One region of the Vibrio sp. F13 genome, then DNA from elsewhere that is predicted to be linked to it. Evidence: predicted binding sites of a transcription regulator. Region 1 holds the regulator's gene; each other region holds the start of a gene.
The links. The regulator PurR, encoded in region 1, represses purine synthesis genes. The targets are predictions, from matches to a motif close to TNANGNAAACGTTTNCNTNA.
Positions count from the first base shown of each region.

Region 1 (5,595 bases):
GTTTCTACGCCTCCGTCTCATCGTTGCTACTCGCATTCTGTCAATTAGACACTCAATATTTAGCTGGTGAATAGCTTATTGGATGACTCGTTAAATAAATTCAGAAGAATGTGACAATTCACCCGGATTTCCGGGTGAATTTTATTGCGAGTAATTTCTAGTCAGTCTAAAATTGTGACCGCAAACGATAAAATATGAAACATTCACGAAATGCTATGCTTATTATAGTTTTGAGCATTTTGGTGTTAAGACAAGCCGCTCAATAGCGGTTTTTTGTTTTTTAGCACTTTTAGTACCCAAAGAGCCCTACAAATTTAAGCTCTTAGTTAGGTAGCTTAACGGCTACTTTATTCCGTACTTTGGGAAAGTAGCTTCTAATAGGATAAAACCATGGCCACTATAAAAGATGTCGCTCGCTTAGCCGGCGTATCAACAACAACCGTTTCTCACGTAATCAATAAAACTCGCTTTGTTGCAGAAGCAACGCAAGAAAAAGTAAACAAAGCCGTAGATGAACTGAACTATGCACCAAGTGCTGTTGCTCGTAGCTTGAAGTGTAATACAACACGCACCATCGGCATGCTAGTGACTCAATCAACTAATCTATTCTTCTCTGAAGTTATCGATGGTGTTGAGAGCTACTGCTACCGTCAAGGTTACACTTTGATCCTGTGTAATACGGGCGGTATCTATGAGAAGCAACGTGACTACATTCGAATGCTTGCAGAGAAACGTGTAGATGGCATCTTAGTTATGTGTTCTGACCTAACTGAAGAACTAAGAGAGATGTTAGACCGTCACGCTGACATCCCTAAAGTTATTATGGACTGGGGCCCAGAGAGTTCTCAAGCTGATAAGATCATCGATAACTCTGAAGAAGGTGGCTACCTAGCGACCAAATACCTTATTGAACGCGGTCACTCTAAGATTGCATGTTTAAGTGGCCACTTAGACAAAGCAGCATGTGTTGAACGTATTGCCGGTTACAAGCGCGCACTTAACGAAGCTAAAATTTCTGCAGATGACAATATGATCATCGAAGGCAACTTCGAGTGTGATACGGCTGTTCTTGCTGCAGAACAAATCGTTGAGATGGAAGATCGTCCAACGGCGGTATTCTGCTTTAACGACACAATGGCACTCGGCTTAATGAGCCGACTGCAAGAAAAAGGCATCCGCATTCCTGAAGATATCTCAGTGATCGGTTACGACAACATCGAACTCGCTGAATACTTCTCTCCGCCGTTAACGACAGTTCACCAACCAAAACGTCGTGTTGGTAAGAATGCATTCGAAATTCTATTGGAGCGCATCAAAGACAAAGACCACGAAAAACGCGTCTTCGAAATGCACCCTGAAATTGTTGAACGAAGTACAGTTAAGACGTTAAATTAATTGATAATTCGAGTTTAATTTCATCAAGCGCACCTTTAGGTGCGCTTTTTTTATCAGCAACTATAATGAACCCTTATGCATAAATGAAAGATCATTAATTGAAGCAGTATCACATTTTGAAATATCAAGTGTGAGCTTCATTCAACAAAAACTTTATTCTATTCAATCAGTCACGCACAGGGCAAACCACTCGAAAGAGTGAGACGCAAAGCTTCCGGCCTAAACCACTCGTTGGTATGGTAGCGGGGTTACCGATGGCAAAATGCAGTAACTACTAATAATTTAGTAATTTACGGCTTATTGACAATTTAATTGCAACATTTTGCTAATCTCTCGGACCTGCTTATTTGGTGGCGTAGTTCAAATACACCGAGATAAATAACATGGATAAACCGATACTAAAGGACTCGATGAAGTTATTTGAGTCCCTAGGAAAAATAAAATCACGCTCAATGTTTGGTGGCTTCGGTCTTTTTGCTGATGACACTATGTTTGCTCTGGTTGTAAATGACCAGTTGCACATACGCGCAGACAAAGGCACAACTAAACAATTCGAACAACAAGGGTTTCAACCGTACGTCTACAAAAAACGTGGTTTCCCTGTCGTTACTAAATATTTCGCTTTACCTGAAGGCCTCTGGCAAGACCAAGAGAAAATCTTGCAGCTTGCAACCACGTCTCTAGGTTTTGCTAAAGAAGAAAAAGCTGAGCAGTCTTCTGCTAAGCCGACCCGACTCAAAGATCTGCCTAATCTTCGACTCGCTACCGAGCGTATGTTGAAAAAGGCAGGGATCGATTCTGTAGAACGTTTATATGAATCTGGCTCTGTAAACGCATTTAACGCCATCAAAGAATCGCATGCGTCTTCTGTCAGTATTGAACTACTTTGGGCGCTAGAAGGCGCGATTAATGGTACACATTGGTCTGTTATACCGCAGCAGCGTCGCGAAGAGCTTATCAATCGCGTCAATTAACATTGTCAGTGCAATCTATATACATAACTAAGCCGCATTTACTGCGGCTTTTTTTATATCTGGTGAAAGTTAATCTATGCTTTGCCTGTCTATCTATACTATCGGTATGCATTGAAAATTTAGAGGAAGTATCAATGAGTAAGAAAATGATATTGGGTATTGTGTTGGTCGTAACCATCGTCTTGTTAGGCATCAATTTCGGCCAGTACTTAACGCTTGAAAATGCTAAGGCCCAACAAGCTGTGTTAAATGACTACATTGACAGCAACTTTATTGCGGCTGCCGCTATCTATTTTGTCGCGTATGTCATGATTACGGCTTTCTCCATTCCTGGTGCCGCTGTTGTAACCTTATTAGGGGCCGCGCTATTTGGCTTCTGGAACAGCTTGCTACTGGTATCTTTCGCAAGTGCGATCGGTGCGACCTTAGCTTTCTTAAGTAGCCGTTACCTGTTGCGTGACTGGATTCAAACCAAGTTTGGTGACAAATTGGCGACGATTAACAAGGGGGTTGAAAAAGACGGCGCATTTTACCTGTTTTCTCTGCGTCTGATTCCTGTATTCCCATTTTTCCTTATCAACCTATTGATGGGTCTAACACCGATGTCAGTGAGTCGTTACTACATTACGAGTCAAATCGGGATGTTACCGGGGACGGCGGTTTTCTTGAATGCTGGTACTCAGCTCGCAGAAATTGATTCACTTTCGGGCATCGTCTCCCCTTCAGTACTATTGTCATTTGCATTATTGGGGATATTCCCAATAGTGGCTAAATGGTTGATGGGTAAGTTTCGCTCAGCACCCGTAGCTGAATAATGTATATAGCAGAATAGTTTATAATATCTAAACAACACAGATAGCCGAATAAGGTTCTATTTCAATGAAAATCTTCAGTGCATCGAATCCGACAGAAGCTCATATCATCTGTGGATTGTTAGAAAGCGAGAATATTGCCTGTGAAGTCCGTGGTGAGGGGTTGTTCGGATTAAAGGGGGAAATCCCATTCACTGAAGAAACTGACCCTTACGTATGGTTATATGAGCCAGAATTGGCCAGTAAAGCTCGCATGCTCGTCAATGACTACCAAAAGCAGCAAGATTCGATCATCTATGAAGAGTGGCGTTGTGGTGAGTGTCATGAAGTCAACGAAGCGCAATTCGGCTCTTGCTGGCAGTGCGGTGCTGCCTCACCTGAATAGCAGGGTTTCAGTGACCTGATAGAACGATTCGGTCAGATACCTCCTCCAATTAAAAACGGGAAGCTAAAGTTAGCTTCCCGTTTTTATTTCAATTCGATTAACTCATCATCTTTGATTTCACGCCTAGAAAATCACTGAATTTGTTTTTGAATAAACGCAATCGAACGCTGATTAAACTCTTCAGGGTTTTCCACGTTACACACGTGTCCACAATTCGGGATTTCTACTAGCTCGCTCGATTCATGCGCTGCAACCATTTCTTTTACAGGCTTAATAAACATGTAGTCACGTTCACCCATCAAATAAAGAGTCGGTATTGGTAGCTCTCTATCTTTAAAATATTTCATCAAGGGGTTTACATCAGCTGTTAAGATAAACCAGCGTTTAAATTCTTTCTGGCACAGTTTTTTGGCTTCGCGGATAAAAAGGTGACGAGACTCTTTTTGGCTTTTTTGTGGCATCACAACATAAGCAAAAAGGCTGTATAACCACATGTAAGGAATGATGTGCTTGCTGAGGTTACCCAACTTGATTAACACTTGAGAGCGAGTGTTTAGCTTGGTGACAGCGCCACCCAGTACCATTGAACGTACACGGCCAGCCGCCAGTTCGGCAACGTTACGCACAATAATCGTGCCCAAAGACATGCCAACGAAATGTGCAGAACGGATCTTAAGATGGTCTAACACTTTAAGAATATCAAGCGTCACCGATTTGAACGTATAACGATTCGAAATCAGCCCTTTAAGTATATTGTCTGATTTACCGTGCCCTCTCAGATCAATGAGAAGTAAGTTGAAATGCTGTTTATACGCTTTGATCTGCTTGAACCAGATGGAGGAACTGCCTCCTGCGCCATGCACAAATACAACCCACTCATCGCTCGTAGGGTGAGTAAATGTTTTATGAAATAGTAAACTCTCAGACATACCTATCGCTTTAATTATTGGAATGGAGCTATGCCTCATCACGAGGCGATGACTAAGGATACCACGCTATTAAGAACTTTAAGTGATAATAGTGTCAAACCTATCATTAGTCATGTGAATACCTACCTCACCTTTTCTACCTGACTAAAATGAGTTTGCAAGCTTTGTCTTCGTAAACGTGATGTGCTCTGACCAGGAAACCAAAAGGCACTCTACAATTAGAGCGCCTTCATTTAGTACGAGCGGCAGTTGCTCGCCAGCTAACTTTAAAGCTAAGTCAACAAGTTAAAATGCTGAATGATACATAGCTAGGTATTCTTTAGCCGCATCTTCCCAACTAAAATCTTGCTGCATCGCATAAAGCTGAACACGCTTAATTTCAGATGGGTTTTGTGCGTAAAGCAGTAATGAACGATGTAACACAGCCAATAACGCTTGCGGTGTTGGCTCTTCAAAAGCAAACCCAGTCGCGACTTCAGGATCTTCATCGTAATCATTCACGCTGTCTTTTAAACCTCCCACAGAACGAACAATCGGCAAAGTACCGTAAGCCATGCTGTAGATTTGGTTTAAGCCACACGGTTCAAATTCCGAAGGCATCAAGAAGAAATCAGAGCCTGCTTCAACCAAGTGCGCAAGTTCATTATTGTACGCTTCTACGAACGAGAACTTATCTGAGTGAAGCGCTGATAGCTCTTTCAATTGACTCGCCAAAACCGGATCGCCAGTACCGACAATCACGATCTGAAGATCATTTTTCAAAAACTGTTCGATGATAGGCAGTAAGTAATGAACACCTTTTTGATTCGTCAAGCGACAAACCATGCCATAAACCGCGCAATCGGCAACGGGTAAACCTACATCTTGTTGCAGTTTTTGCTTACAAGCTGATTTTCCGCGAGCCATGCTGTGCTTGGTCGCTTTGTATTTACGAGGAAGGAAAGCATCAGTTTCCGGATTCCAAGCCCCATAATCACACCCATTCAAAATGCCGAACAGATCAGCAGATCTGTGTTGGAATTCTGCAGCCATACCGTGGCTACCTAATTCCGTTTTCAACTCTTCTGCATAGGTAGGACTTACTGCGTTCACTTTATCCG
Region 1 covers NZ_CP170175.1:2,878,865-2,884,459, reverse strand. Annotated here, with positions in the region: gene torD (molecular chaperone TorD) at 1-74, shown strand, start outside; gene purR (HTH-type transcriptional repressor PurR) at 391-1,395, shown strand; cyclic di-GMP riboswitch class I at 1,566-1,651, shown strand; gene LMH68_RS13330 (TfoX/Sxy family DNA transformation protein) at 1,779-2,369, shown strand; gene LMH68_RS13325 (TVP38/TMEM64 family protein) at 2,504-3,184, shown strand; gene LMH68_RS13320 (DUF2007 domain-containing protein) at 3,249-3,566, shown strand; gene LMH68_RS13315 (alpha/beta fold hydrolase) at 3,698-4,495, opposite strand; gene glgA (glycogen synthase GlgA) at 4,781-5,595, opposite strand, start outside.

Region 2 (5,595 bases), 180 kb from region 1:
GTTCAAAAAAGCGAGTCGAATAATTGATATCAAATAGATGGATAAGTTTTATCTCTAAAATATTAATCAAATAGATGCATATATGATTTTTCAGTGCTTATTTTGTTACAAGTTTGATTTTTATATTCCTTTTTAACCAATCAAAAGGTCATAAAAGACTATTCTTCTATATCCTATTGCTATAAAGAAAGAGTTGATAGATATTGAGTATATTGTGTTGCCAAAGTGTCGGGGGACATCATGGATAAACAGGAAGAGACGCGTGTAGAGTTCGATTACACAACATTTCTTGGCGCCTCATGCAGTAAAAAATGGACTTTTCTGGAAGCACTCACCACAATTGCGCCAGTGTTCAGTACCGTCTGGCGAGATAGCATTAAAGAGTTGGGCACCCCAGAGGATCGTTTATGGCAGATGGCATTGAAATCAATGTCGACGCGTAAAAGTGATGAGTCGAACATTGTTACCTTACTCAAGCTCGCTAAGCTGGAAGGGATCAATGAGCTCAAAGTGGTGATGCCATATTCACTTGAAGAAGAGCAGATCGAGTATATTGAATCGCGCAGTCATTTAGTGATTGCGGGTAATTCTGGAGAAGAGTTCACGATTAAGCTGTAACTTCAGCTCGCCTATAATCTCTCTCGAGGAATAGTAAAAACGTACACGTAAAAAGGGCCTCAAATATTGAGGCCCTTTTAGTATCTAAAACTTGAGTCTACGAGCTTATTAGCTTTCGAGCTTTTTATTTTGAGATTAAGCGATTAAGCAATTAGCAATTAAGCGACTAGTCGATTAGACCATAGTCAGCGCGCAGTACATCGATGATCTCTTGCTTAGGATTTTCGCTCAGTACGATCTCCGCACCTGTGATTTTCGCTGCGATATCAAGGTAAGTGCGAGACAGAGACATTAGAGAATCCAGTGGAAGTTCATTGTCACGAGCCAATGCTTCACGTTCTGGCATACGCTCTTTATTCAAAAGAATGTCGGCATCAGGGAAGTAGTTAAGCAAGAACTGACGGAAGCCTTCTTTTGAATTCTCAACGATGTTGCCGTTGTTATATTCCTGAGTATCCCAAATGCGAGATGAATCTGGAGTACCGACTTCGTCCATGTAGATAAGCTTTTCTTTGCCTTGAGCATCGTTGACGTAGCCAAACTCAAATTTGGTATCAACAAAGGTTTGGTCTACTTTTGCTAGCGCTTGGCTGATTACGTTGAAGCCTTCTTTAAGAAGTTTTTCGTAATGCGCGATGTCGCTTGCTTGAGTAAAGTTGAATGCTGCGAAGTTATCTTCGATGTTGTTGCGTGTGATGTTCACATCGTCAGCTTCTGGAACGCCAGGAATACCTTTCAGAATCCCTTTTGTTGAAGGCGTGATCAGTAGCTCAGGCAACTTCTTGTCTTTCTCAAGGCCTTCAGGCATCTCGATACCACAGAATTCACGTTCGCCGTTTGCGTATGCACGCCACATTGAACCAGTGATGTATTGACGACAAATCGCTTCGATCATGACTGGGCGAGCTTTTTGTACAATCCATACGAACGGGTGAGGGATATCAAGAATATGACTGTCAGCAAGTCCGTTGTCTTTAAACAATTTGAACCAGTGGTTAGAGATAGCATTCAGAGCCGCTCCCTTACCTGGAACACCTTTAAGATTCCCTTCACCACGCCAGATACAATCAAATGCAGAGATACGGTCACTGATCACCATGATTGCTAAAGGCGCATCTGGTGCTACATCGTAGCCTTTCTCTTTAATTAGTCGTTGGCTATCTTCTTCAGTTAACCAGTAGACCGAACGAACCTTGCCACTGTGGACAGGTTTATCAGTACGGATTGGTAGGTCATCATTTACGGCAAGAACTTGATCAGCAAGGCTCATTTAGACATTCCTATCTTTTATCAAACGTCATACAGAGAAGTGCGGTGTGCACATGATTAGACGGGCATTATACCCAATCTACTATTTGCTTCCAGAGAAAAAGCAAACGATTGCTAAATCTGTTGTTTAAATAAAAACCCCCGCCTAACAATCCGCTAAAAAATGGGCGAATTGTAGGGCAGGGGAAGGCAGTATGTTTGGACTGTGTTTTGGCGAATTGTTTCTTAAGTTAAATTAAGTTTGTTAGCTAAAAGATTAAGCTATGTTTGTGGACCATGTTTTTGAGCCAAAATGTTATTAAGCCAACATGTTATTAAGCAAGGTGGCTTAGTGAATACGCTCTGAATTTGCATCCATAAAGAAGACTTCACATTGAAAGCGTAACCCTAATGTTCTTAGGTACTGTTGGCTGAACTGATCAATCGATGCACTTGCAACAATCGCGCTCGCATTCTTAGAGCGGATTGCTTTCTCGACAGTCTCTACCTCAGTCATTTGATGAGAGGCTTTCATATGAATAACGCGGTCGCAGCAAACATTATGTTGCTTAAGCTGCTTAGCCGATGGTCTTGGTGTTTGAGCCGTAAACAGTAACCACTGATGTTGATTGGACAGCAACGCCATTCTTGCAAACAACGCTTCCTCGTTTGAATTTTTGCTTTTACGAGAAACTGATGTAAATGCGCAGTGAACTAGCGGGCTAGAGTGTTGTGCTTTAACGTGTGCTTGAATCATTTTGCTGTCCTTATATACATGCTGTATGTGTATACAGTAGTTTTAGTTGCTTATAAGATCAAGCGTTTTTTGCGGGATTATTGGACGATTTCGTCTGAGGTTATGGATGGTAAATGATTAAATCATTGAAAGTATTCGATAAATTAAATTTGAATGAATCTGCTGTTTTGTATCATAAGTTGAATAAATGTGAGCTTTATACAGGTGTATACACTGGTTTTTGCAGAAAAGTACTGTATATACCTGTATAGAAGAGAGAACAAAGAAGAAAGAAGATCTAAAACCACAGGCACAAAAAAAGCGCCTTAGGCGCTTTCTTATATTTCACGGTGTTGCTTATCTCAATGTCGCTTGGGAGAGTTTTGCTCTCATTTCCATTTCACCAATATTGAACTGGCGAACATCAATGGTTGCAATATCATTGCACTCGTTACATGCATGATGACACTTACCATCTAGGTAGTCGTGCTTTTTAACTAGGCTTGGCTTTTTGCACCAATCACAAACGCCTTCTATTGTGAACATATTCTCTCCTCACCTGTTTAAGTCAGGTGTATTTTCGGCGCAAATTATGACACAAGTAAGACCCATTAGTTAATAGTTTGTTACCCGTTTTTGAGAGGGGGATCGATTGCAACACCAATAAAATCGATATCTTTGAGATCTAGGAAAATGAAGATGTGTGTTTGTTTACGGTTTTGTAACATTTTGTAAAATGGTTTTTAGCGCATTGTTCAAACGTTTCATTTCTTCGTCACATCCGTGACCATCTGGATGGTAGATCTTTGATAGCTGTTTGTATCGGATCTTGATGCTTTTCTGGTCGGGGATTGAGCTAGGTGTGTAGCCAAATAGCGCGCAGGCCACCTGCAAATTACTCAGACCTTTGCTGTTTTTCTGCTTCTTCAATTCGTGGAACATAGTGTTCAGCTGGCGTTTTTGCTGCTTAATCGTAAGGTCCTTCGAGCTAAGCTGCGCTTCAAGTGATTGTTGTTGCTGTCGCGAATCACCCGACTTTAGAGCTTGTCTTTTTCTTGAGATAACGAGCGTCGCAATAATGCTGATGATTGAAATCAACACGGCCAACGCAGCACCAATCATATAGTCAGAGCTAGTTAGGTTAGAACTGGAGAGGTTAGAGCGTGATGCTTGGTTAGATTGAACGTGCTTAGATACCCCCTGACTGGTGTCTATTTCAGAGTCGATGCTGTCATCGAGCTGTTCTATTGAAGAGATCTGTTTTGCACGTTGCTGGTTGAATTGTGCTTCCAAAATGCGGTTGTAGCCCTCTTCTGCTTGTGGATTATCTTTTAAGGCTGCTTCATACCATAGCTGCGCTTTATCTAATGGTTGAAGGAGGTCTTGTTCTAGCGAGGATTCGTAGAGTTTTGCTACCTCGATAGGTGCGCGCTGGTTACCTTGCAACGCCGCTTTAATAAACCATTCCAAAGCAAGCTTGTTACTTTGTTCAACACCTGTACCTGCCAAGTACCATTCACCCAGTCTAAATTGCGCGTTTGGGTTGCCGTTTTCTGCTGACTGCGTGTACCAATACAATGCATCACTGGTGCTAACAGGAACGTCGACACCCGATTCATAAGCTTGAGCCAATTGGTATTGAGAAACTGGATCTTGAGGTTGTGATTCTAGTGAAAATTCATCACTGCTTGCTGCGTGCACGAAATGTGTGGTGGACAGTTGAATCGTGGAAAAGATGAGGGCTAGAAATAGTGTTCTAAGAAATGATGATGACAGAATGTTGGATAGGATCAGCAAAAGATAAGTCTCGTAAAAAAGCCCAGAATCGATATGTCAGTATGAATACGCTTTATGGTCGTTGATTATTATTATCACGTTAAATGAGTAACATAACTGATAAACAACTATATAGAGGTTAATTCAATAGATAAAGATGGACTGGGCTTTAATCGTGCTACTTAAGCGGCAAGATTTGAATTTCTACGCGACGGTTACAAGCACGACCTTGAGAGGTGTTATTGTCACATAGAGGGTAGCGCTCACCGTTACCACGAGCAATAGCACGACCTGCAGCAACGTCTTGAGAGATCAAGAATGCACGAACAGATTCAGCTCGACGCTCAGAAAGGATTTGGTTCGTCGATTCGCTGTCAGTGTGACCTTCAATCACTAGGCTAGTGTCTGGGTATTCAACTAGGATGCGAGCAACGCTGCGAAGGGTATTGTGAATGCTTGATTCCAAAGCGTAAGAGCCAGAATCAAAACCGATGCCGTTTTCTAGGCGAAGTAGAAGTTGGCTCTCACCGACACGTTCAACTTGAACGCCTGAATTCATTAGCTCTTCACGAAGGGCAGCTTCTTGTCGGTCAAAGTAGTAACCAATACCACCACCAACAGCGGCGCCACCGGCAGCACCAATAAGTGCACGTTTACCACGGTCTTTAGAGTCACCAGTTGCAGCACCAGCACCAGCAACGGCACCAGCGAGTGCACCAATTAGAGCGCCTTGAGTTGCAGAGTTAGCCTCAGATTCGCCAGTTGTCGCGTTTTGGCGTTGAGTTGCCTGACAACCCGTTAAAGCGATAGTAAGCGCTAGGGCTAGTGTGATTTTTTTAACGTATTTCTCCATCATGTACTTCTGTCAAACGAATGAATCCGAGTGATAAACATAGTCCTGTAAATCTTATTGATGGTTTTTATCAATACGTCGAAGCAATGTAAAGTGGCTCTATGATTTAGTTATCTTTTTAGCTGCCTGGGTACCGCTAACTGGTCGATTAACAGACAATTTACGACCTTTCTTCAAACCAACTTCATAATCGGCGGTGAGGTTTTTCATCGCTTCTCTCAGTTGCTGCTTGAACGTTTCACGGTCGATATTTTTGAATTCTTTATCAATGTAGTTATTGATCTTGTTGTTTGATTCGTCGTCGGGAGTAATGGTTGGTAGCTTTTCAAGCGCACCTTCAACCCAGCCTGAAACAAACGAGTTC
Region 2 covers NZ_CP170175.1:3,054,841-3,060,435, forward strand. Annotated here, with positions in the region: gene LMH68_RS14060 (helicase-related protein) at 1-37, shown strand, start outside; gene LMH68_RS14065 (hypothetical protein) at 241-618, shown strand; gene LMH68_RS14070 (phosphoribosylaminoimidazolesuccinocarboxamide synthase) at 785-1,888, opposite strand; gene LMH68_RS14075 (SulA-like leucine-rich domain-containing protein) at 2,216-2,623, opposite strand; gene LMH68_RS14080 (hypothetical protein) at 2,960-3,148, opposite strand; partial or broken gene LMH68_RS14085 (hypothetical protein) at 3,314-3,751, opposite strand; partial or broken gene LMH68_RS14090 (tetratricopeptide repeat protein) at 3,832-4,399, opposite strand; gene LMH68_RS14095 (OmpA family protein) at 4,557-5,231, opposite strand; gene LMH68_RS14100 (DUF2786 domain-containing protein) at 5,331-5,595, opposite strand, start outside.
Region 2: the regulator PurR is predicted to act here: its motif matches at 1,987-2,006, upstream of LMH68_RS14070 (phosphoribosylaminoimidazolesuccinocarboxamide synthase).

Region 3 (5,595 bases), 380 kb from region 1:
TTATTTTATATTTTCTGGTAAGTGAGTGTTAGAGATGGCGATGACTGAGCATGATGAAAGTTGGTGGAAAACCGCAACCATCTATCAAATCTACCCAAAGAGCTTTTGTGACAGTGGCAGTAAAGGTACTGGCGATATCAAAGGGATCATTTCAAAACTGGATTATCTTAAACACTTGAGTGTGGATGCCATTTGGTTAACCCCAGTTTACGCATCCCCAATGATCGATAACGGCTACGATATTTCAGATTACTACGCGATTAATCCTCAATTCGGCACCATGGAAGACTTCGACTTATTGCTGTCTGAAGCGCACCAACGTGGTATCCGTATCGTGATGGATATCGTGGTAAACCACACCTCGACAGAGCATGCATGGTTTCAATCTGCTTTGGGCGACAAAAACAGCTCTTACCGCGATTACTATATTTGGAAAGATCCCGTAGATGGTCAAGCACCAACTAACTGGCAGTCTAAGTTCGGTGGTAATGCGTGGGAACTAGATGAGGCGACTGGGCAATACTTCCTACACTTATTCGCCAAAGAACAGGCTGACCTCAACTGGGAGAACCCGGTTGTACGTGAAGAAGTGAAAGACGTTATCAGCTTTTGGGCAGAAAAGGGCGTTGATGGTTTCCGCTTGGATGTGATCAACCTGATTTCGAAGCAGCAAGACTTTCCTAATGATGATATCGGTGATGGCCGTCGTTTCTATACCGATGGTCCACGTGTACACGAATACCTGAAAGAGATCAGCGAAGCCGTATTTCAGAAGTACGGCAGCGTGACCGTAGGCGAGATGTCTTCAACCACGTTGGAACACTGCCAGCAATACTCAAACGTTGATAACAGTGAGCTATCGATGGTGTTTAACTTCCACCACCTTAAGGTCGATTACACCAATGGTGAGAAGTGGACCAATGCGCCGTTTGATTTCTTGCAGCTCAAGTCGATCTTCAATCATTGGCAAACGGGTTTGAACGGCAAGGGCTGGGGCGCATTGTTTTGGTGTAACCACGACCAACCGCGAGTCGTGAGCCGCTTAGGTGATGATCAGCAATATCGTGTTGAGTCGGCCAAGATGTTGGCTGCTTCTGTGCACATGATGCAAGGCACGCCTTATATCTATCAAGGTGAAGAGATTGGTATGACCAACCCTGGCTATACTGACATCAGCCAGTATCGTGATGTTGAGAGTACCAATATGTACGACATCATGGTTAACCGTGATGGTGTGGCTCATCAAGATATGATGGCGATTCTAGCGCAGAAATCTCGTGATAACTCTCGTACACCAATGCAATGGAATAGTGAGCCTTACGCCGGATTCTCACAAGCTCAGCCATGGCTTGATGTAGCGAATAATTACTCTGAGATTAACGCTGAGCAAGCACTGGAAGACAAAGACTCTGTTTTTTATTTCTATAAGAGCTTGATTGAGTTACGCAAACAAGTACCAGTGATTACGGATGGCAGCTATCAAGATCTATTGCCTGAGCACCCGTCGGTATTTGCGTACTCTCGTGAGAGTGAAGGACAAACTCTGCTGTGCATTAACAACTATTATGGTGAAGAGGCTGAATGCGTTTTACCTGAACGTTTTGAGATGGCAAAGGCTAAGAGCTTGTTGTCTAATTATCAAGTGAGCGAGAGTTTAGTGGCGTCTCATCATCAAGTTTTGCAACCTTACGAGACTCGTATTCTTTTGATTGAAGGGTAACCTTGTTTCATTTCAATGAGCCTAATTTTGATTCCCCTTAAAAGATTAGGCTTCTACAAAGGCTTTGGAGTGCTTCCCAAAGCCTTTTTTGTTTTAGTGATGGCTGGAATATCGTGCCTCGAGTCTACTTGCTAGAAGTTTGAGCATCGAGTGCCAGCAACGACAGAGCAGGTAATGAACTTTAAGACGCGTAATTCACCGAGTAGCGAGTTGGTTTGTGGTTCATTGCCAATACGATGTTCAATACTGCGGTGCCTAATACAGATACGGCAATCACCCAAGGTGACACGAAGAAGAACGATGCAAACAGAATACACGCATCAATACCCATTTGTGTTTTGCCTACCGAGATACCGTAGCGGTCTTGGATAAACAAGCACAGTACGTTGAAGCCACCCAGACTTGAGCGGTGACGGAATAGGATTAGCATACCTAAGCCCATTAGTAAGCCGCCGGCAACAGCACAATAGATCTCGTTATGAACTTCTAGCGAGATAACTAAGTATAAATGATCGGCAAACACAGACACTAAAGCACCAGAAATCGCACTGCTAATAGCAAAGCTACGGCCGAATCGTTTCCATGCTAATAAATAGAATGGACAATTGGCAACAAAGTACAAAATACCAAAGGTTACAGGCAAGAATTGACTCAAAAGCAGAGCCAAGCCAGTAGTGCCCCCGGTAAGCAGGTTCGCTGACTGTAAAAAGAAGACGCCTAACGCCACTAAAAACGTGCCAGTGAGAATCGCTACCCAATCTTCTTTACGTGAGTGTTTTTCCATCGTTTTTATAATTACCTAACCAATAAAGGCGTGCATAGTAGAGAAAAACCTTAGCTTTCGGTAGCTTGAGGGGCAAAATTAAGGTAAACCTATGTAATCTGCGTTTTACAGGGTGTAAAGCGTAAAATTGACAGTAAGCGCCATCTTTGGTTGGATAAGCCAAATAACCATGATGAATCTTATTTGTGATTATGAAAAAACTGCATGATAAAATTGCAATTAGCTCTTTATGACCTAGATCAAATTATGTAGAATGCGTCACATCAAAACGGTGACGGAAACGTTTGCTTTCGGTCGTTGTGTGGTTTTTTTGAAACTTTCAGTACAATCTGAGTCAGGAGATACAGATGCTTAAGCGTGACATGAACATTGCTGATTACGATGCGGATCTATTCGCAGCTATCCAAGAAGAAACTCTTCGTCAGGAAGAGCATATCGAACTTATCGCTTCAGAAAACTACACAAGCCCACGTGTAATGGAAGCTCAAGGTTCTCAGCTAACAAACAAATACGCTGAAGGCTACCCAGGCAAGCGTTACTACGGTGGTTGTGAGTACGTAGACAAAGTTGAAACTCTAGCAATTGAACGTGCATGTGAACTATTTGGTGCAGAGTACGCAAACGTACAGCCTCACTCAGGTTCTCAAGCAAATAACGCTGTATACATGGCACTACTAAATGCAGGCGATACGGTTCTAGGTATGAGCCTAGCACACGGTGGTCACCTAACTCACGGTTCTCCAGTAAACTTCTCTGGTAAGCTTTACAACATCATCCCTTACGGTATCGATGAAGCGGGTCAAATCGATTACGAAGAGATGGAAAAGCTGGCTATCGAGAACAAGCCTAAGATGATCATCGGTGGTTTCTCTGCTTACTCTCAAATCTGTGATTGGAAGCGCATGCGTGAAATCGCTGACAAAGTAGGTGCTTACCTGTTCGTAGATATGGCTCACGTAGCAGGTCTAATCGCTGCAGGCGTTTACCCGAACCCAGTGCCACACGCTCACGTAGTAACTACAACGACGCACAAAACGCTTGCGGGTCCTCGTGGTGGTCTAATCCTTTCTAACGAAGGCGAAGATCTTTACAAGAAGCTGAACTCAGCAGTATTCCCAGGCGGCCAAGGTGGTCCTCTAATGCACGTTATCGCTGGTAAAGCAGTAGCGTTCAAAGAAGCTCTAGAGCCAGAGTTCAAAGAATACCAAGCACGCGTTGTTGCTAACGCAAAAGCAATGGTTGCTGAATTCCTAGCTCGTGGTTACAACATCGTTTCAGGTTCTACAGAGAACCACCTGTTCCTAGTTGACCTAATCAACAAAGACATCACAGGTAAAGAAGCAGATGCAGCACTAGGTGCAGCAAACATCACTGTAAACAAGAACTCAGTACCAAACGACCCACGTAGCCCATTCGTTACTTCAGGTATCCGTATCGGTTCTCCTTCTATCACTCGTCGCGGTTTCTCAGAAGCAGACGCGAAAGAGCTAGCAGGTTGGATCTGTGACATCCTAGATAACATGGGTGATGAGTCTGTTATCGAAGCGACTAAAGCAAAAGTACTAGAGATCTGTAAGCGTCTACCGGTTTACGCTTAATTTTTCTGGCTCAAATAGCTTAATTTCTGTGTCAAAGGTGCTCATTTACATTCGTAAACTCCGCGCCTTTTCCTTGAACTAAAGCTATTTGATTGAAAAATACGATTTGAAAGGCTCCTGTTGGGAGCTTTTTTTGTTTTTTTGGGTATTACGTTGTCGAGCATGCTTACTTACATTCGTAAGCTCCGCGTGCTCTCCTAGAATTTCAAACAACTACTTTGAAAAATATTGATACTAGAGGCTCCTTAATAGGGGCCTTTTTTGTACTTGGAAGTTTTAAAATTGTTGTCGAGCATGCTCACTTACACCCGTAATCTCTGCGTGCTCTCTTAGAATTTCAAACAACTACTTTGAAAAGCAATGATACTAGAGGCTTCTTTAAAGGAGCTATTTTTTGTATCTGGTGGCTGGTGGATTTGGGATTAAGAGTAAAGAAAAGCGGGTATTAAAAAGGGTTAATACTTTCACATTAACCCTTTGGTATTTGGTATTTGGTAGTGTCGATTCTACTTTTTGATGCTAAGTAGGGTGCCTGACTTACACTTGAAAGAGTAGTAGTGGCGGCTTTCACTGAACTTACCTAGGCCTTCGCCATCGCAGTAGTCGATGTTGATATCACGCATTACTTCTAGTGTATCTTCGCTGTTCAAAGCGAATTTAGAGCCATCAGAGCAGACGATGCGAACTCGTTCATCATGGCTTACAGAGTAAATATCGACTTCAGTATTACACAGCTCAAAAGAGGCTTCGCGAAAGTTGTCTTGCTGAGTATTTGAAGCGCAACCTGCGGTGAGTGCGGCTGCGATAACGGCTAAAAGTCCGAGTCTTTTCATTGTTAATCCTTCACTATCATCAAGTTGGGTGATGAGTTTTATATGCTAGTTTGGGTAGCCTATACAACAATACGCTTTGGTTCAAGGCGCGTTCGTTGACTCTAAGATATAAAAGTATAGGTGCAGACAGATAATTTATAACGGGTTTGCTGCATGTTTGCTTGTTACGTATCACCAAAAAAAAGACCAACACAGAGGTTGGCCTTTAAATAGGAAGATTTTTTTAACGACTATCGAAACTGTTTAGCTTCTGGAAGATACTCAAAACCAGCAGACGCGAGCTTTGCGATCAATGCTGCTTTGTCGATTTCGTAGAAGTTGACCACTCGATCTAAATCACCGCCGAAGTCGTCACGAAGCTTCATGTTGACGATACTCATCAACATCACAGGATCCATTTTTTCAAAATTAGCGAGGTTCATATTAGTCCTCGAAATCTGAGATCAGCAGGTTTGCAGCGGCAAATGCTGCACGCTCACGCGCTTCTTTAGGAAGAGATTCATCTGCAGCAAGGTCATTCAATGTTTTTACCGCGCAGGTGATCGCTTTAGGGATATAGCCTTGGTCGCCACTGCCAATTTGAGAATACAGTTCACGCACCAAATCACAACAATCGTATACTTTCATTTTTATACCTAACCAAATGATAACTGATCTCAA
Region 3 covers NZ_CP170175.1:2,502,971-2,508,565, forward strand. Annotated here, with positions in the region: gene treC (alpha,alpha-phosphotrehalase) at 35-1,720, shown strand; gene LMH68_RS11625 (YitT family protein) at 1,902-2,504, opposite strand; gene glyA (serine hydroxymethyltransferase) at 2,852-4,102, shown strand; gene LMH68_RS11635 (hypothetical protein) at 4,609-4,935, opposite strand; gene LMH68_RS11640 (DUF4250 domain-containing protein) at 5,166-5,357, opposite strand; gene LMH68_RS11645 (YaeP family protein) at 5,359-5,562, opposite strand.
Region 3: the regulator PurR is predicted to act here: its motif matches at 2,777-2,796, upstream of glyA (serine hydroxymethyltransferase).

Region 4 (5,595 bases), 420 kb from region 1:
TGCGACGTTAATCGGTGTTCGTGATGGCGAGATGGTGACGTACTTCATCGATGGCGAAGTTGTGGCACAAACTTCAATTGATGAGCTAGAAAGCTACGCGGCTTCACGCGCTTAATTGTTTATTTAGTCACAAGTAGTAGCTACAAAGATTAGATACAAAAACAGGTACTCATTGAGTACCTGTTTTATTTTGTCTCAGATAAACGGTGTTTACTGTAAAACACCATTTACTGAACAAACATAGCTTATCGAATTAAGCTTTTTCTGGGATCGCTTCAAGCAATGCAACCATTTGGTTCCAGAATAGCTCAACGGTGTCGATCTTCACTTTCTCATCAGGAGAGTGCGGAAACTTGATGGTTGGGCCGAAAGAAACCATATCCATGTTCGGGTAAGGTTCTTTGAATAGACCACACTCAAGACCAGCATGGATAACCATGATGTTTGGCTTGTGACCGTAGATACCTTCGTACATGTCACGGAAGATATGCATGATTTCTGAATCTGCGTCTGGTTTCCAACCTGGGTAAGCACCAGAGAACGCGATGTTAGCGCCTGCTAGTTCAGCAACAGAGTGAAGCATGCTTTCTACTTGGCTACGACCTGAATCGATAAGAGAGCGGATCAGGCAAAGTACTGTGATTGAGTTCTCTTCTGTTGTGATAACACCTACGTTTAGAGACGTTTCCACAACACCTTCAATCTCGTCACTCATACGAATCACGCCGTTTGGACATGCGTTAAGTGCCGCGATAAAGCGAGCTTGGTCAGCTGCTGCAAGAGCGCCCATTTCAACCGAAGCTTCTTCGTTGAAAGTAACAATGCTGTCTTCTACTTTACCTAGCTCAGTTGAAAGAAGCTCTGTGTAGTAGTTGTATAGAGAAGCCAGTTTCTCTTGGTTTGCAGCAGGTACTGCAACCGTTACGAAACCTTCACGAGGGATCGCATTACGTAGGCTACCGCCTTTGAATTCGACGATGCGTAGGTCTAGCTCTTTCGCGTGACCCGCTAGGAAGCGAGCAAGCAGTTTGTTTGCGTTTGCACGGCCTGTGTGGATATCACAACCAGAGTGACCGCCTTTAAGGCCTTTCAACGTTAGCTTGCGTGTTACGAAATCAGCAGGAATTGCATTACGTGCAACTTCAAATGTCATTGCGCCGTCGATACCGCCAGCACAACCCATGTACACTTCGCCTTCTTGCTCTGAATCGGTGTTAAGAAGGATATCGCCTTCTAACCAACCCGCTTCAAGACCGAAAGCACCAGTCATGCCTGCTTCTTCATCTACTGTTAGTAGAACTTCGATAGGGCCGTGCTGGATTTCGTTTGAAGCAAGAACCGCTAGGCAAGAAGCCATGCCCATGCCGTTATCAGCGCCAAGCGTTGTCCCTTTTGCTGTAACCCACTCACCATCGATGTATGGTTGGATTGGATCTTTAGCGAAGTCATGAACGGTGTCTTCGTTCTTTTGTGGAACCATATCGATGTGAGCTTGTAGCACCACACCTTTTTTGTTTTCCATACCCGGCGTTGCTGGCTTCTTGATGAATACGTTGCCCGTTGGGTCACGACGTACATCTAGGCCTTGCTCTGTTGCCCAAGCAATAATGTATTGAGCAAGCTCTTGTTCATGCTTTGAAGGGTGTGGGATTGAGCAAATCTTATCGAAGAACTGCCAAATAGGGGCAGGGGATAATTTACTGATCTCAGAATGGAATTCAGACACGGATGACTCCTTTTTTATTTGATAACCATATATTTAGGGTTTTTATAGGTGAAAACTTAGAACAAAAATCTAAAATATGGGTCTGTTTTGATGGCAACAGCATACCACTAGAGTGTTTTGACGAGTAGCGGTTCTAAACCTCAAATAGCTCAAATTTTGAAAGCGATCTTGTCCATCTGATCATGATTAAGCGCTTTGATGCTTATAAATGACACGGGCAAACGTTTGTTTAATTCTTTTTTGTAATTTAATTACAAAAATAAGTTTGCAAAATAACCATAAGTAGCCAAAAAGTGTGACGTATAGCAAAAAATACTTGTAATCTTTTTTCTTTGGGGTATATTAATAACCAACTTCTGAGACGAAGAGTAAATGCTCAAAGGATGAGTCCGTTTTATCGCCTCCAAGGAACCGAGAAATCAAATTTGTTTTTTATTGATTTATTAAGGTGATAGTTATGAAAGGTTTACCATCTGCAATGTTCTGGCTTAACAGCTCTGTTTACACTAGCAACTTTGCATACCCTACAAGCTTTGGTTACTAATACCGTAAGCATGTAACTCGAACAGTTTTGTTCACCCCTATATATTGGAATTCTTTTACAGCCCTTTTGGTTGACAGATTCTACCGCCACTCAGTTTTGAGTGGCGTTTTTTTTGCCTGCTACTTTTCCAAACCGCTTTCGCTTGTCACTTTCCTTGCTGTTCTGCGTGGTTGTTTTTTAAACGCCGAAATATCAATTTGCGCCTTATTACTGATCCTGTTGAAAAATACATAACTATTGTGAGTTTGAATTCAGAATTTACTGGCTAGATTATCAATGAAAATAACCGATGGTAGAAAAAACAACCAACTAGTTTTAGTGAGTCTATTGTTGTTAATTGTTTGTTTTTAATGGTTATTTATCGATGATATCTTCATTTTTAATCGCTTTGTTTCATACGGCATTCTGATAAATATCGATTAGAGCCTTAATTCTATCTGGAATTTGTTATTTGATAACTTTATAATCCACAGCCAATCGATTACGCAACCGTTTACTTTTTACCCTTATAGGATTCGATAATGTTCGAAAAGCTATTCAAACTCAGTGAAAATGGCACCAATGTGCGCACTGAAATCATCGCAGGTCTAACAACCTTCCTAACAATGGCTTACATCATTTTTGTAAACCCAATGATTCTAGCTGATGCTGGTATGGACCATGGCGCTGTATTTGTAGCAACCTGTTTAGCGGCTGCTATTGGCTGTTTCATCATGGGCTTTGTTGCTAACTACCCAATTGCTCAAGCTCCAGGCATGGGTTTGAACGCATTCTTTACCTACGCTGTTGTAATGGGTATGGGTTATACGTGGCAAGTTGCTCTGGCAGCGGTTTTCGTATCAGGCGTAATCTTCATCTTCTTAAGCATCTTTAAGATCCGTGAATGGATTATCAACTCGATCCCTATGTCTCTGCGTGTTGGTATCTCTGCAGGTATCGGTCTTTTCCTAGCGTTTATTGCGCTTAGCAATGCAGGCATCGTTGTTTCTAACCCAGCAACTAAAGTTTCACTGGGCGACATTACCGCGATTGCTCCTATCCTAGGCTCACTTGGTTTCTTCCTAACGATTGCTCTTGTTCACCGTGGCGTGAAAGGGGCAGTAATGATTGCGATTCTAGCTATCACAGCTCTTGGCATTGTTATTGGTGACGTTCAATACGGCGGCATCATGTCTACACCACCAAGCCTTGCTCCTACATTCATGCAGCTTGATTTCTCTGCTGTATTTGAAATCGGTATGATTTCAGTGGTATTCGCGTTCTTGTTCGTCGATTTGTTCGATACAGCGGGTACTCTGGTTGGTGTTGCAACGAAAGCAAACCTAATCAAAGAAGACGGCAAACTACCTCGCTTGAACAAAGCACTGCTTGCTGACTCTACAGCAACATCTATTGGTGCACTGCTAGGTACATCAAATACTACTTCTTATGTTGAGAGTGTTGCGGGTGTTGCTGAAGGCGGCCGTACCGGTCTAACGGCTGTTGTTGTTGGTATCTTATTCCTACTGGCTCTTTTCTTCTCGCCACTTGCAGGTATGATTCCGGCTTACGCAACATCAGGTGCACTTTTCTATGTAGCAATTCTGATGATGTCTGGCCTAGTTGGCATTGATTGGCGTGATCTTACGGAAGCAGCACCAGTCGTGGTAACATGTCTGCTTATGCCGCTGACGTACTCTATCGCTGAGGGTATCTCACTAGGTTTCATCGCTTACGCTGCAATTAAGCTGCTAAGTGGTAAAGGTCGCGACGTTTCACCTGCTGTGTGGGTAATGTCGGCTATCTTTATTCTTAAATACATTTTCGCTTAATCGTCTAGATTTCTGCTTAATCGCTGAAGAGGCTATGTTTGAAATAGCCTCTAATAACATGACAAAATTATTAGGTTTTATACTATGAGCAACAAATTCGTTATCACTTGGGACAACATGCAGACTTACTGCCGTCAACTTGCTGAAAAGCAAATGCCAGCAGAGCAGTGGAAAGGCATCTGGGCAGTAAGCCGTGGTGGTTTGGTTCCTGGTGCAATCTTGGCTCGTGAGCTAGGTATTCGTCACGTAGATACGATTTGTATTTCTAGCTACGACCACGATCACCAACGTGATATGACAGTAGTTAAAGCACCTGAAGGTGACGGCGAAGGCTTCCTAATCGTTGAAGACTTGGTTGATAGTGGTGACACTGCACGTAAGCTTCGCGAAATGTACCCTAAAGCGAAACTGATCGCTGTATGTGCAAAACCATCTGGCGCTGATTTGCTAGACGAGTACATTGTTGATATCGCTCAAGACACATGGATTGAGCAACCTTGGGATACTAGCCTAAGCTACGTAGAGCCAGTAAATCGCAAGTCAAAATAAGCGTAAACTTAGTTTTTTGAGAAATGACCCTTTATAGGGTCATTTTTTTTATATTATTAGTGACAACCATTTTTTATTAAGTATCCCAATGTCTGAACCAGAAGAAACGAGCTCGAACCTTTCGGAAACTTTGTTTGTAAAGCACAAGCAAGCGAAAGAGACCTCAATGTTGACACAATACATGCCAAGCTCTGAAGCGCTATTGGATGAGAAACGTGAACAGCAAAACTCATCATGGTATCGAAACCTAAGACGTCTTCAGTGGGTATGGCAAGGCGTTAATCCAATAGAGCAGGAAGCGGTATTGGCTCGCATCGCGTCATCAGATAACTCTCGTACAACCGATGAGTGGCTTGATACGGTCATGGGTTACCGAAGTGGTAACTGGGCATACGAATGGACCAAGCTGGGTATGCAGCATCAAAATCGTTCTAATGAGAAGAATGGTGAAGAGATGGCTGAAGAGCTATTTTCCGCATCGTTGTGCTTCAGTATTGCGGGTTACCCACACCTCAAGAACGACAACTTGGCAGCTCAGGCTCAAGTGTTGGCCAACGCAGCGTATTCTGAAGCGATCAAGCACACTAAGTTGATCGTCAAGCAGATTGATATTCCATACCAAAACAAGAAGATCAAAGCGAACTTGCATCTAACCAAGACAGATAAACCACAACCGGTTGTGATTGTCAGCGCGGGTCTAGATAGCTTGCAAACCGATATGTGGCGCCTGTTTAGGGATTATTTAGCACCTAAGAACATTGCTATGTTAACGGTAGACATGCCATCAATAGGGCACAGTGCACATTGGCCGTTAACAGAAGACTCATCTTGTCTTCACCAAGCAGTGCTGAATGAATTGCCTAACATCCCATGGGTTGATCACCACAAAGTCGGCTTGTTTGGTTTCCGCTTCGGTGGCAATGCGATGGTGAGATTATCTTTCCTCGAGCAACATAAGATTAAAG
Region 4 covers NZ_CP170175.1:2,459,574-2,465,168, forward strand. Annotated here, with positions in the region: gene LMH68_RS11415 (DUF3332 family protein) at 1-115, shown strand, start outside; gene LMH68_RS11420 (aminoacyl-histidine dipeptidase) at 254-1,726, opposite strand; gene LMH68_RS11425 (NCS2 family permease) at 2,792-4,081, shown strand; gene tet(34) (oxytetracycline resistance phosphoribosyltransferase domain-containing protein Tet(34)) at 4,166-4,630, shown strand; gene frsA (esterase FrsA) at 4,719-5,595, shown strand, end outside.
Region 4: the regulator PurR is predicted to act here: its motif matches at 2,752-2,771, upstream of LMH68_RS11425 (NCS2 family permease).